One region of the Streptomyces sp. LaBMicrA B280 genome, then DNA from elsewhere that is predicted to be linked to it. Evidence: riboswitches for the same ligand, from Rfam matches in the RefSeq annotation. Region 1 holds a riboswitch; the other holds the start of a gene.
What was found. Region 1 has a riboswitch for S-adenosylmethionine ahead of thrC (threonine synthase). Riboswitches for the same ligand answer to the same signal wherever they lie in the genome.

Region 1 (6,877 bases):
TCCAGGCCACGGCCACGGCGGCGGACAGCGCGGCCAGCGCCGACTGAGCGCTACGGTTTCCCCATGGAACTGGGTGAGCGGGAGAAGGAGATCCTCGCACTGGAGCGCCGGTCCTTCGCCGGGCCCGGCGCGAAGGAACGCGCCGTCCGCGAGGACCTCCACCTCTCCCCGGTCCGCTACTACCAGCTCCTGAACGCCCTCCTCGACGACGAGCGCGCCCTGGCCCACGACCCGGTCACGGTGAACCGCCTGCGCAGGATCAGGGAGACCAGACGCGCGGAGCGCTGAGGAGCGGCGCCAGGCGTGACAACCGCCCCCGCTGGATAGTGTCGGTACATGGATCCTCTGCCGAGCCCCGCCACCCAGGCCGGCCGGGACGGACTCGCCGCGCTGCTCGCCAACCCCACCGCCGCGGTGATCGGCCTGGACTTCGACGGCACCCTCGCCCCCATCGTCGCCGACCCCGAGCAGGCCCGCGCTCACCCTGCCGCCGTCGCCGCGCTCACCGCCCTCGCCCCCAAGGTCGCTCACGTCGCCGTGATCACCGGCCGGCCCGCCGGTGTCGCGGTCCGCTACGGCGGCTTCGCCGGTGTCCCCGGCCTCGATCACCTCACCGTCCTCGGCCACTACGGCGCCGAACGCTGGGACGCCACCACCGGCACCGTCACCGCCCCCGCCCCGCACCCCGGCGTCGCCGCCGTCCGCGCCGAACTGCCGGGCCTGCTGGACCGGGTCGGCGCCTGGCAGGGCACCTGGATCGAGGAGAAGGGCCGCGCCGTCGCCGTGCACACGCGCCGCGCGCAGGACCCGCAGGCCGCGTACGAGGCCCTGCGCGCCCCCCTCGCCGATCTCGCGACCCGCCACGGGCTGATCGTCGAACCCGGCCGGATGGTCCTCGAACTGCGCCCGCCCGGCATGGACAAGGGCGTCGCCCTCGGCGCGTACCTCCGCGAGACCGGCGCCGGATCCGTCCTCTACGCCGGTGACGACCTCGGCGACCTCCCCGCCTACGCCGCCGTCGACAAGCTCCGCTCCGAGGGCACCCCGGGACTCCTCGTGTGCAGCGGCAGCACGGAGGTCACCGAACTGGCCGAGCGGGCGGACCTGGTGGTCGACGGCCCCGAGGGCGTCGTCGCACTCCTCACCGCGCTGGCGGCTCAGCTGGACTGATCGTCCAGGGCGCCCAGCTGGTCCAGGAACCACCGGGCCGGCGGCAGCGCCGTGCCCGCCGCGGCCAGCCGCTTCGAGCGCTCGGCCCGCTCCGCCGCCGGCATGGTCAGCGCCGTGTGCAGGGCCTCGGCCGTGCCCGTGATGTCGTACGGGTTGACCGTGAGCGCGTCCTCGCCCATCTCCTCGTGCGCCCCCGCCTCCCGCGAGAGCACCAGCACACAGCCCTCGTCGGAGACGACCGGCACCTCCTTGGCGACCAGGTTCATGCCGTCCCGGATCGGGTTGACCAGCGCCACGTCGGCCAGCCGGTACGCGGCCAGGGAGCGGGCGAAGTCGTCCTTCACATGCAGCACCACCGGGATCCAACCCGGCGTCCCGTAGGCCGAGTTGATCTCCTCGGCGACCCGCTGCACCTGAGCCGTGTAGTCCCGGTACACGGCGAGGTCCTGCCGGGAGGGGTACGCGAACGCGACGTGCACGACCCTCTCCCGCCACTCGGGGTGCTCGTCCAGCAGCTGCCGGTACGCCAGCAGCCCGCGCACGATGTTCTTGGACAGCTCGGTGCGGTCGACCCGGACGACGGTCCGGCGGCCCTCGCCGATCTCCGCCCGCAGCGCCGCCATCCGCTCGGCCACGTCCGGCCGGTTCGACCGCTCCCGCAGGAACTCGGCGTCCGCGCCCAGGCCGTGCACCCCGATCCGCGTACCGGCGGGGATCCCGGGCCCCAGCACCGCGTGGCAGCACTCGGTGAACGCGTCCGCCCAGCGCCGGGTCAGGAACGCCGCCCGGTCCGCGCCGAGGATCCCGGTCAGCAGCTGTGCCGCGATGTCGTCCGGCAGCAGCCGGAAGTACTCCGCGGGCGCCCACGGCGTGTGCGAGAAGTGGCCGATGCGCAGATCGGGCCGGAGCCTGCGGAGCATCCGCGGGGCGAGCGCCAGGTGGTAGTCCTGGATCAGCACCGCCGCGCCCTCGCCCGCCTCCTCGGCCAGCGCCTTCGCGAACGCCCGGTTGTACTCCTCGTACGCCGCCCACCGCCGCCGGAACTCCGCGTCGAAGACGGGCTCCAGCGGGGTCTGGTACAGCATGTGGTGCACGAACCAGAGCACCGAGTTGGCGATCCCGTTGTACGCGGCGGCGAAGACCTCCGGGTCGATGTCCAGCATCCGCACCCGCTGCCCGCCGGTGTCCGCCTCCGGCAGCAGCCCGCCCTCCGCGCGGCGCACGGCCGCCCGGTCGCCGTCGCCCAGCGCGGCGCACACCCAGACCGCGTTCGTCTCCGGTCCGATCGCCGACAGACCCGAGACCAGTCCGCCGCCGCCCCGCTTGGCGCGCAGCGAGCCGTCCTCGCCCGTCTCGTACGAAACCGGGCCGCGATTGGACGCGACCAGCACCTCAGCACCGTGCGTGGAAGCCATGGTCCAGAACCTAGCCCGGCCCGGAAACACTCAAACCCGCGGACCGCTCCGGAACATCCGCGCAACGCGCCGTACCTGCGCTTTCACGCCACCCGGCGGCGGGCGTACTCCGCGATCTCGGTCATCGGCGGCCGCTCCTCGGTGTCCACCGCGTAGGTGCGCGGCTCGAAACCGGAGACCCCCCGCTCGAACTGGGTGAGCACGGGGCGCACCAGATGGCCGCGGGCCAGCCGCAGCTGGGCCGTGCGGTAGATGGCCGCCGCCATCCGGCCGAGCGCCTGCCCGTCCTGGTGCCGGTGCTTGCGCACCCCGACGTCCACCTGGGCCAGCGCGTCCAGGCCCACCAGGTGCAGCGCGTCCACCAGCATGCCCAGCTCGACCCCGTACCCGACCGGGAACGGCAGCTGTTCGAGCAGCGAGCGCCGGGCCGCGTACTCCCCGCCCAGCGGCTGCACGAAGCCCGCGAGCTGCGGCCAGTGCATGTTCAGCAGCGGGCGCGCCATCAGCTCGGTGACCCGGCCGCCCTGCCCCGCCGTACCGGCGAGCGGACGGTCGTACATCGCCTTGACCAGCTGCACGTCCGGCTCGGTGAGCAGCGGGCCGACGATGCCGAGGACGAAGTCGGAGGAGAACTCCCGCAGGTCCGCGTCGATGAAGCAGATGAGGTCCCCGGTGGCCACGAGCAGCGAGCGCCACAGCACCTCGCCCTTGCCCCGCACCGCGGGTATCCGGGGCAGGATCGCGTCCCGGTGCACCACCCGGGCGCCCGCCGCGGCGGCCACCTCGGAGGTGCGGTCGGTGGAGCCGGAGTCGATCACCAGGACCTCGTCGACGAGCGGCACCCGCTCCATCAGATCCCGCCGGATCGCCGCGACGATCTCGCCGACGGTCTCCTCCTCGTCGAGCGCGGGCAGCACCACGCTGATGGTCTGGCCGGTGCGCCCCTTCGCCGCCAGGACCTGGTGCGCCGGCCGATCGCGCACGGACCAGGAGCGGTTGCCCATCCAGCGCTCGACTTCTTCCAGCACGGTCCCCGGCTCCTCACGCTCGTCTCGCGGCTCGTCTCGCGGTACGGACGACTATCTCAACTCTCCAGGCCTTCGGTTACAGTCTTGAGCAACGCCGATGACCATCGCATGTCGGGGGTCGCGCGCGGACACACCGCAGCACTGCGGACACAATCGAATACCGCTCATCCAGAGGGGCAGAGGGACACGGCCCGATGAAGCCCCGGCAACCCTCCAGTCGGTTCTCGTTCTCATCACAGCGAGGCTCCCGGCTAGGGAAGGTGCCAAATCCGTCTCACGGCGAAGTGCGTCGTGAGGAAGATGAGGAGAAAGGGCCTCGCCTCCCATGGCTGTGCAGACAGTTGCCACCTCCGGTACCCCCACCGTCGATCTCGGCCCCGCCGCCGCCCTCAGCTGTCGCGAATGCGGCCACCGCGTCCCGCTCGGCCCGGTCTTCGCCTGCGCGGAATGCTTCGGCCCGCTGGAGATCGCCTACGACTTCTCCGCCTACGACACCGAAGAGCTGCGCAAGCGGATCGAGGACGGCCCCGCCAACATCTGGCGCTACGCCCCGCTGCTGCCGGTCCCGGCCGATGTCGCGGACAAGCCGAACATCAACCCCGGCTGGACCAAGCTGGTCAAGGCCGACAACCTGGCCCGCGAGCTCGGCGTCACCGGCGGTCTGTACGTCAAGGACGACTCCGGCAACCCGACCCACTCCTTCAAGGACCGGGTCGTCGCCCAGGCCCTGGAGGCGGCCCGCGCCTTCGGCTTCACCACCCTGTCCTGCTCCTCCACCGGCAACCTGGCCGGTGCCGTCGGCGCCGCCGCCGCCCGCGCCGGGCTGCGCTCCTGCGTGTTCATCCCGCACGACCTGGAGCAGGGCAAGGTCGTCATGGCCGCGGTCTACGGCGGTGAGCTGGTCGGCATCGAGGGCAACTACGACGATGTGAACCGCTTTTGCTCCGAGCTGATCGGCGACCCGGCCGGCGAGGGCTGGGGCTTCGTCAACGTGAATCTGCGGCCGTACTACGCCGAGGGCTCCAAGACCCTGGCGTACGAGATCTGCGAGCAGCTCGGCTGGCAGCTGCCGGACCAGATCGTGGTCCCGATCGCCTCCGGCTCCCAGCTCACCAAGATCGACAAGGGGCTCCGGGAGCTGATCGAGCTGGGGTTGGTCGAGGACCGGCCGTACAAGATCTTCGGCGCCCAGGCCGAGGGCTGCTCGCCGGTGTCGACGGCCTACAAGGCGGGCCACGACGTGGTCCGGCCCCAGAAGCCGGACACCATCGCCAAGTCCCTCGCCATCGGCAACCCGGCCGACGGCCCCTACGTCCTGGACATCGCCCGGCGCACCGGCGGCGCGGTGGAGGACGTGACGGACGAGCAGGTGGTGGCCGCGATCAAGCTGCTGGCCCGCACCGAGGGCATCTTCGCCGAGACGGCGGGCGGCGTGACCGTCGGCGTCACGCGGAAGCTGATCGAGAGCGGGGCGCTCGACCCGGCGAAGACCACCGTCGTCCTCAACACCGGCGACGGTTTGAAGACCCTCGACGCGGTGGCCGGCACCGGCCTGACCGCCACCATCCGCCCGAACCTGGACTCCTTCCGAGAGGCTGGCCTCGCATGAGCGTGACCGTTCGCATCCCCACCATCCTGCGCACCTACACCGGCGGACAGGCCGAGGTCGCCGCCGAGGGCACCACCCTCGGCGAGGTCATCGAGGACCTGGAGAAGAACCACACCGGCATCGCCGCCCGCGTTCTGGACGACCAGGGCAAGCTGCGCCGGTTCGTGAACGTCTACGTCAATGACGACGACGTCCGTTTCGAGCAGGGCCTTCAGACCTCCACCCCGGACGGCGCGGGGGTCTCCATCATCCCGGCGGTGGCCGGCGGCTGCTGACCGGATGATCGATCATTACCTTAGGTAATGACGGTCACCAAAAGTGCATCGGATTGCCCTCTCCGTGAGAGAAGCGGAGGGGGCAATTCTGCGTGATTGAGCGCGGTACAGTTGGGGAACGCGCCCTCCGGTGATCGAGGGTAAGCCCTCGATTCTCTTCCGCGGGCCCGATAAGAAGTAGCCAAAATGCACGGGCTTTCCGCGGCTTTTGTGTCTTTTACGGGGCCCGACTTGCCCTGCATTCGGATGAATTCTCCCCACATTCCGGATCGTTCGCGTCCAGAATTCTCGTCCAATTGACCTGTTGCAGACGGCAGTTGGACAGATACATTCAGCCGCGGTCGACGCGTTCCGGCGCACGCCCCCGACACATCGGGGGGCGAGGTCTGACCCGGGTCCGCGAAGTGCGGATCTGTGCAAGGGCCAGTAATAGGGGAGTTAGGCATGGCTCAGGGCACCGTCAAGTGGTTCAACGCGGAGAAGGGGTACGGCTTCATCGCGGTCGACGGTGGTGCGGACGTCTTCGTCCATTACAGCGCCATTCAGATGGACGGCTACCGCACCCTGGAGGAGGGCCAGCGAGTCGAGTTCGAGATCTCGCAGGGCCAGAAGGGTCCGCAGGCCGACATGGTTCGCGTCGCCGTCTGAACGTTTCTCCACCGAAGGGCCCGCACCTCGCACAGGGTGCGGGCCCTTCGGCGTGCCCGGGTCCGGGCCCCGCGCGTGTTCGCCTCCGGCTGACCCGGCCGCCGAGGTGGCCCGAGGAGGGCCAAGGCGCTTGCACTCGACCATGCCGAGTGCTAATCATTGCGTTAGCACTCTGAAGGTGAGAGTGACAACGAAGGACCGGGTCGGTGAGGTCCGCAGGCCATGTGGGGCAAGGAACCACAGGCCGGCGAACCGTCCGTCGCGGGCGCGGGCGCGGTCCGAAGGAATCACCCCCAGTCCTGGAGGGACCACTTCACATGGCCAAGATCATCGCGTTCGACGAGGAGGCGCGGCGCGGCCTCGAGCGCGGCATGAACCAGCTCGCGGACGCCGTCAAGGTGACGCTCGGCCCCAAGGGTCGCAACGTCGTCCTCGAGAAGAAGTGGGGCGCCCCCACGATCACCAACGATGGTGTCTCCATCGCCAAGGAGATCGAGCTCGAGGACCCGTACGAGAAGATCGGCGCCGAGCTGGTCAAGGAAGTCGCCAAGAAGACGGACGACGTCGCCGGTGACGGTACGACCACCGCGACCGTGCTCGCCCAGGCCCTGGTCAAGGAAGGCCTGCGCAACGTCGCCGCCGGTGCCAACCCGATGGCCCTGAAGCGCGGTATCGAGAAGGCCGTCGAGGCCGTCTCCGCCGCCCTGCTGGAGCAGGCGAAGGACGTCGAGA
Region 2 (6,877 bases), on a different contig from region 1:
GTCCACGAGTTCCACCTGGTCCACCGCGTTGCACCAGCGGCAGCGCACCGATTCGATGGTCTCACTGACCACCTGGCGCTCCTCCACCGTCGGCTCGCCCGCCAGGTCGAGGTGGACATACTCCACGGCCTTCGAGGAGCGCGTGACGTCGAAGCGGGTGAGGTTGCCGCACAGGGTGCAGCGCCATCGCGTCGTGGCGGTCGGCTGGGGAACCGTCATCGTGCCCTTCTCAGGTCGGTCGGACCGCGCCGGCGGGCCGACGCGTGTGGCTCGTAACCCTACGGCCTGGCGGCCTCTCGCCGCCCGTCCATCCAAGGCGGCGAGGCGGTCTGTCAGCTTGCGTCCGGTTACGTCATGCTCTGTGTTCATGATCAGCGAGTGGAGCGCGGCGGCCGGCAGGACTTCCAGGGCACTTCGGGACGCGCCGATGACGTACGGCCTGATCGCCCTGTGCTGTCTGATCTTCGTCCTGGGCCCGGCCTCCGGGATCGTCCCCGGATACGGCACCGGGTATGTGCTCCAGGACGCGCAGCGGGTGTACTTCAGGACCTGGGGGGTGGTCCCGGCCGAACTGTTCGCCGGGCCCCTGGCGCATGCGCTGACCCCGGTCACGGCGCTGTTCGTGCACGGCAACTGGGTGCATCTGCTCGGCAACATGCTCTTCCTCCTCGTCTTCGGCGTGCTGACCGAGGAGCGGATGGGCCGGGTGGAGTTCACCCTCTTCTACATCGGCTGCGGCTATCTGGCCCTGCTGGGCTACGCGGTCGCCAACGACACCTCCGAGCAGTCGCTGGTGGGCGCGTCGGGGGCGATCTCGGCGGTGCTCGGGGCGTTTCTCTTCCTGTTCCCGCGGGCCCGTGTCACCAGTCTCCTGCCGTTCCTCTTCTTCCTGCCGCTGCGCTTTCCCGCGTGGGTCGTGCTGCCGTTCTGGGTGACGCTCCAGTGGCTGGCGGCGGGGCGCTCGGCGCAGGGGCCGGGGGTGGCGTATCTGGCGCACCTGGTGGGGTTCGGGGCGGGGTTCGTCTACGCGTGGGTGCGCCACGGGCGTGGGGATAGAGTGAAATGCGCATCTGAACCGGCCCCCGAGGGAGAGAACCAGCCGTGATCACCGCGATCGTCCTGATCAAGACCAGCGTGGACCGGATTCCCGAGATCGCCGAGCAGATCGCCTCGCTGGAGTCGGTGAGCGAGGTCTTCTCCGTCACCGGTACGTACGACCTGATCGCCATGGTGCGGGTGCGGGAGCACGAGGACCTGGCCGATGTGATCCCCGGCCGGATCAGCAAGATCCCGGGCGTCGAGGCGACGGACACGCATGTGGCGTTCCGGACGTACTCCCAGCACGACCTGGAGGCGGCGTTCGCGATCGGCCTGGACTCCTGACCGTCCGCCGAAAGCCGCCTCGTCGGCCCGTTCAGCCCGCTACGCCACCGGCACGCAGCGCCCCTCCTGCGTGCGGTACGTCCACTTCGCGCCCTCGGTCACCAGCTGCCGTACGGCCGTGACGAAGCGGTCCACATGCTCGTCCGGGGTGCCCGCGCCGAAGCTCGCGCGAAGGGCGTTCAGGGACGGGGCGCCGCACTCCGCGGGGGTTTCCGGGGCCGAGCCCAGCAGGGTGCGCAGCAGCGGGTGGGCGCAGAAGAGGCCGTCGCGGACGCCGATGCCGTACTCGGCGGAGAGCGCGGCCGCGAAGTGGGAGCTGTTCCAGCCGTCCACCACGAAGGAGAGCACGCCGACCCGCGGGGCGTCGTCCCCGAACAGGGACAACACCCTGACCTGCGGGATCTCGGCGAGGCCCGCGCGCACCCGGTCGATCAGGTACTGCTCGCGGGCGACCAGCGCGTCCCAGCCGGCCTCGGTGAGGGCCTGGCAGGCGGAGGCGACGGCGTAGGCGCCGATGACGTTCGGGGAGCCCGCCTCGTGCCGGGCGGCGCTCTCGTGCCACTCCACCTGCACGCCTCCGTCCGCGCGCCGGGCGACGCTGCGGCTGGCGCCGCCGCCCGCGAGGTACGGCTCGGCGTCCCGCAGCCAGTCCGCGCGCCCGGCCAGCACGCCCGCGCCGAACGGGGCGTACAGCTTGTGCCCGGAGAGCGCGACCCAGTCGACGTCCAGGTCGGCGAGGGAGACCGGGTGGTGCGGGGCCAGCTGGGCGGCGTCCAGGACGATCCGGGCGCCGTGCGCGTGCGCGGCGGCGGCCAGCTCACGCACCGGCCACAGCTCGCCGGTGACATTGGAGGCGCCGGTGACACAGACCAGGGCCGGGCCGTACGGGTCCCGGTCGGCGAGGGCCCGCTCCAGCGTCTCGACGGCCTGCGCCGGGCTGCGCGGCGCGTCCAGGTAGCTGACCTGGTCCTCCCGCCAGGGCAGCAGCGAGGCGTGGTGCTCGGTCTCGAAGACGAAGACCCGGCAGTCGGCCGGGACCACCCGGGCCAGCAGGTTCAGCGAGTCCGTGGTCGAGCGGGTGAAGACCACCTGGTCGTCGGCGCGGCAGCCGAGGAACTCCGCGACCGTGCGGCGGGCCTTCTCGAACAGGTCGGTGGAGAACTGGGAGAGGTACCCGGCGCCCCGGTGGACGCTGCCGTAGTACGGCGCGTAGGCGGCGACGTCGTCCCAGACGCGCTGGAGGGCGGGGGCGCTGGCCGCGTAGTCGAGGGCCGCGTAGGTGATGGTGCCGCCGGTGACGAGCGGCACGGTGACATCTCGCCCCAGAACGGGCAGCGGGGTGGAAATCGACGGGTCGACGGCGACGGTGGAGACAGACATGGGGAACTCCCGTGAGAACGCACGCCGAAGGAGGCGTACGGAAGAAAGGTGAAAGGGGTGCGCGGAGGCGGGGCTCAGCGGCCCTAGCGCATTCGCTTGCTCACGGGAGGCTCCCTCGGCCGACCAGGACCCCTGGCCCGGCGCTGTCAACAGCGCCCGAGGGGTCCGCGCTTGCCGTAGACCTCGCTGCCTACGACCTGGTCCTCACCCGGGGCACCCCGCCACGGACGGAGGGTTGCCGGACAGTCGGCCGGGGCCTCATGACTGTCACTCATGACCTGGCAGGGAACGTACGCGAAAAGATCGAGGTCCCGCAACCCGTGTCCGGATCGCGGGACGATCAGCCGCCGGCCTGGGGCCGTCAGGCCGTCAGGCCGTCAGGCCGTCAGGCGTTGCTGGCGGCCACCCAGCGCTCCAGCGTGCGCTTGGCCGCGCCCGAGTCGATGGACTCGGCCGCCTTCACCATCTGCTCGCGCAGCTGCTCGGTGAGCGGGGCGTCGGTCGGCTCCAGGGCCACCAGGGCCGCCGCCGAATTCAGCAGCACCGCGTCCCGTACGGCCCCCCGCTCGCCGTCCAGCACCCGGCGGGCGACCTCCGCGTTATAAGCCGCGTCCGCGCCGCGCAGGGCCTCCACGGGGACCAGCTCGATGCCGACGTCCCGGGGGTCGAAGACCTCCTCGGAGACCTTGCCGTCGCGCACCACCCAGACCCGGGAGGTGGCGGTGACGGTCAGCTCGTCCAGGCCGTCGTCGCCGCGGAAGACCAGCGCGGAGTTGCCGCGCTCGGCGAAGACCCCGGCCACCACCGGCGCCATCCGCGGGTCGGCGACGCCCACCGCCTGGGCGCGCACCTTCGCCGGGTTGGTCAGCGGGCCGAGCACATTGAAGGTCGTACGGATGCCCAACTGGCCACGTGCGGCGGCGACATGACGCAGCGAGGGGTGGAACTTCACCGCGAAGCAGATGGTGATGCCGGCCTCCTCGGCGACCTCGGCGACCCGCCTCGGGGTCAGCTGGAGGTTGATGCCCAGCTTCTCCAGGACGTCGGAGGAGCCGGAGGCGGAGGAGGCGGCACGGTTGCCGTGCTTGACGACCTTGGCGCCGGTGCCCGCGACCACGATCGAGGACATGGTGGAGATGTTCACCGTCTTGGCGCCGTCCCCGCCGGTGCCGACGATGTCCACGGCCGGGCCGGGCACCTCGATCACGTTCGCGTGCTCGTACATGGTGCGCACGAGACCGGAGATCTCCTCGACGGTCTCGCCCTTGGCGCGCAGCGCCACCATGAACCCGGCGATCTGGGCGTCGGTCGCCTCGCCCCGCATGATCAGGTCCATCGCCCAGGCGGTGTCGTCCGCGGACAGGTTCTGGCCGGTCAGCAGGCCGTTCAGCAGGACGGGCCAGGAGCGGCCCGCCGCGGTGTCGCCTCCAGCGGGGGTCACAGCGCTCATCAGCCGCTCCTAGGGAAAAGTCATGTTCGGTGGTGCTCGGTGGGGAGAACCCGTACCCACCTTATCGAGCCCCCGGCACGGGGAAGGGCCCCGTCCGGCTCGCGGACGGGGCCCCTCTGTGGCGTGGCGACGCGGGGATCAGTGGTGGCCGTGGCCGCTCGTGATCTCCTTGTACTCCTCGGAGGTCGGCTTCGGGATCTGGTTGTCCTCGCCGTAGTAGGCGGTGGACAGCTTCGCCCGGAGCTTCTCGGACGCCGTCACCTTGCGCTCGACACCGTTCTCGTCGACCGCGGGGCCGATCTCGGCGGGCGCGTACTGCGTGTGCGTGGTGAGCGTGTGCAGCTGCTCCTGGCTGAGCGGCTCGTGCACCTCGATGAACTCACCGTGCGGCAGCCGCTTGATGATGCCGGTCTCGCGACCGTGCAGCACCTTGTCGCGGTCGCGGCGCTGGAGACCGAGGCAGATCCGCTTGGTGGCGATGAACGCGATGACCGGACCGACGAAGAAGAAGATCCGCACGAACCAGGTCACGGCGTTGATCGACAGGTGGAAGTGGGTGGCCCACAGGTCGTTGCCACCACCGACCAGCGTGATCATGTACATCGTCACCCAGGCGACACCGAGGCCCGTACGGGTCGGGGCGTTGCGCGGGCGGTCCAGGATGTGGTGCTCGCTCTTGTCGCCGGTGATCCAGGACTCGATGAACGGGTAGGCGGCCATCGCGCCCAGCACCACACCGAAGAGGACCAGCGGGATGAACACGCCCAGGACCAGCGTGTGGCCCCAGAAGTTGATCTCCCAGCCCGGCATGAAGCGAATCAGCCCCTCGGCGAAGCCCATGTACCAGTCGGGCTGGGCGCCGGTGGAGACCTGGTCGACCCGGTAGGGGCCGATGGCCCAGATCGGGTTGATCTGCGCGACCGCGGCGATGGCCGCGATGACACCGAAGACCAGGAAGAAGAAGCCTCCGGCCTTGGCCATGTAGACCGGCAGCAGCGGCATGCCGACGACGTTGTTGTTGGTCTTGCCCGGACCCGCGAACTGCGTGTGCTTGTGGTAGAAGACCAGGATCAGGTGCGCCACCATCAGGCCGAGCATGATGCCCGGCAGCAGCAGGATGTGGATCGAGTAGAACCGGGCGACGAAGTCGTGGCCGGGGAACTGACCGCCGAAGAGGAAGTACGAGATGTACGTGCCGACGATCGGCATGGACAGGATCGCACCCTCGGTGAAGCGCACACCGGTGCCGGAGAGCAGGTCGTCCGGGAGCGAGTAACCGGTGAAACCGGTGAACATGCCGAGGACGAACAGCAGGAAGCCGAACAGCCAGTTGATCTCACGCGGCTTGCGGAACGCGCCGGTGAAGAACACACGCATCATGTGCACGAACATGCCGGCCAGGAAGATCAGCGCGGCCCAGTGGTGGATCTGCCGGACGAGCAGACCACCGCGCACATCGAAGGAGATGTGCAGGGTCGAGTTGAACGCCTCCGACATCATCTGCCCCTGGAGCGGGACATAGCTGCCGTGGTACACGACCTCGTTCATCGACGGGTGGAAGAACAGTGTCAGATAGACACCCGTCAGGATGATGATGATGAAGCTGTACATGCACACTTCGCCCAACATGAACGACCAGTGGTCGGGGAAGATCTTGCGCATGTTGGCCTTGGCCAGGGAGTAGATCCCGAGCCGGCCGTCGGCCCAGTCGGCGATGCGCTCGCCGGCCGGGGCCTTCCCGCGTGCGCGGGAGGTGTCGTTCGCCGTAGTACTCATCCGCGCTCCCAGAATGCAGGACCGACGGGCTCCTCGAAGTCGCCGAGCGCCTGGAGGTAACCCTCGCTGTCCACGCCGATGCGCAGCTGCGGCAGGGCGTGGCCGGCGGGGCCGAAGATCACTCGGGCGCCGTCGGAGAGGTCGAAGGTGGACTGGTGGCACGGGCACAGCACGTGGTGCGTCTGCTGCTCGTACAGCGAGATCGGGCACCCGACGTGGGTGCAGATCTTGGAGAACGCGACGACGCCCTCGTGCGACCAGTCGAGCTCGCGCTTGTCCTTGATGTTGTCCGGCTGGAGCCGGACGATCATCAGCGCGGCCTTGCCCAGCTCGTTCTGGAACTCCTCGTCCGTCTCCTCCAAGCCGTCCGGCTTGGCGAAGGTGAGGGAGCCCACGGCGATGTCCTCGGGACGCAGCGGCTGGTTGGTGTTCATGTTCACCAGGCGCTTGCCCTTGGCCCACAGGGTGTGCCGCAGCGAGGTGCCGGGCAGCGGACCGAGGTCGCGCAGCAGCATGACGCCGGAGAGCGGCACCAGGGCCAGCGCACCGAACATCGTGTTGCGGATCAGCTTGCGGCGGCCGAGCGCCGACTCCTTGGCGCCCTGGCGGAAGTCCGCGTGGACCTTCGCCCGGACCTCGGGAGCGGCCGCGATCGCGTGCCGGTCGTCCGCGACCTCGACGTCGGACATCAGGGTGCGGGCCCAGTGGACCGCGCCCGCGCCGATGCAGAACAGCGCCACGCCCAGGGTCAGGCCCAGCGCGAAGTTCAGCGCGCTGACGTGCCCGATCGGGAACACGAAGATGTTCTTGTCATGCGGGATCGTCACGTACGACACGATGAAGCCGACGGTGGCCAGCATCGAGATCGTGAACAGCAGGGCGACCATA

Region 2: linked by a shared signal. The riboswitch ahead of ACLF5H_RS19175 (aminotransferase class V-fold PLP-dependent enzyme) and the one ahead of thrC (threonine synthase) in region 1 are both predicted to bind S-adenosylmethionine.

Annotation. Positions count from the first base shown of each region.
Region 1 covers NZ_JBMJCT010000011.1:358,968-365,844, reverse strand. Annotated here, with positions in the region: gene ACLF5H_RS11925 (extracellular solute-binding protein) at 1-47, shown strand, start outside; gene ACLF5H_RS11920 (DUF3263 domain-containing protein) at 64-288, shown strand; gene otsB (trehalose-phosphatase) at 337-1,170, shown strand; gene ACLF5H_RS11910 (alpha,alpha-trehalose-phosphate synthase (UDP-forming)) at 1,158-2,585, opposite strand; gene ACLF5H_RS11905 (glucosyl-3-phosphoglycerate synthase) at 2,669-3,613, opposite strand; SAM riboswitch class I at 3,775-3,920, shown strand; gene thrC (threonine synthase) at 3,939-5,222, shown strand; gene ACLF5H_RS11895 (MoaD/ThiS family protein) at 5,219-5,497, shown strand; gene ACLF5H_RS11890 (cold-shock protein) at 5,942-6,145, shown strand; gene groL (chaperonin GroEL) at 6,463-6,877, shown strand, end outside.
Region 2 covers NZ_JBMJCT010000021.1:46,596-53,472, forward strand. Annotated here, with positions in the region: gene ACLF5H_RS19160 (hypothetical protein) at 1-219, opposite strand, end outside; gene ACLF5H_RS19165 (rhomboid family intramembrane serine protease) at 368-1,105, shown strand; gene ACLF5H_RS19170 (Lrp/AsnC family transcriptional regulator) at 1,102-1,383, shown strand; gene ACLF5H_RS19175 (aminotransferase class V-fold PLP-dependent enzyme) at 1,423-2,763, opposite strand; SAM riboswitch class IV at 2,926-3,042, opposite strand; gene trpD (anthranilate phosphoribosyltransferase) at 3,149-4,213, opposite strand; gene ACLF5H_RS19185 (cytochrome b) at 4,352-5,989, opposite strand; gene ACLF5H_RS19190 (Rieske 2Fe-2S domain-containing protein) at 5,986-6,877, opposite strand, start outside.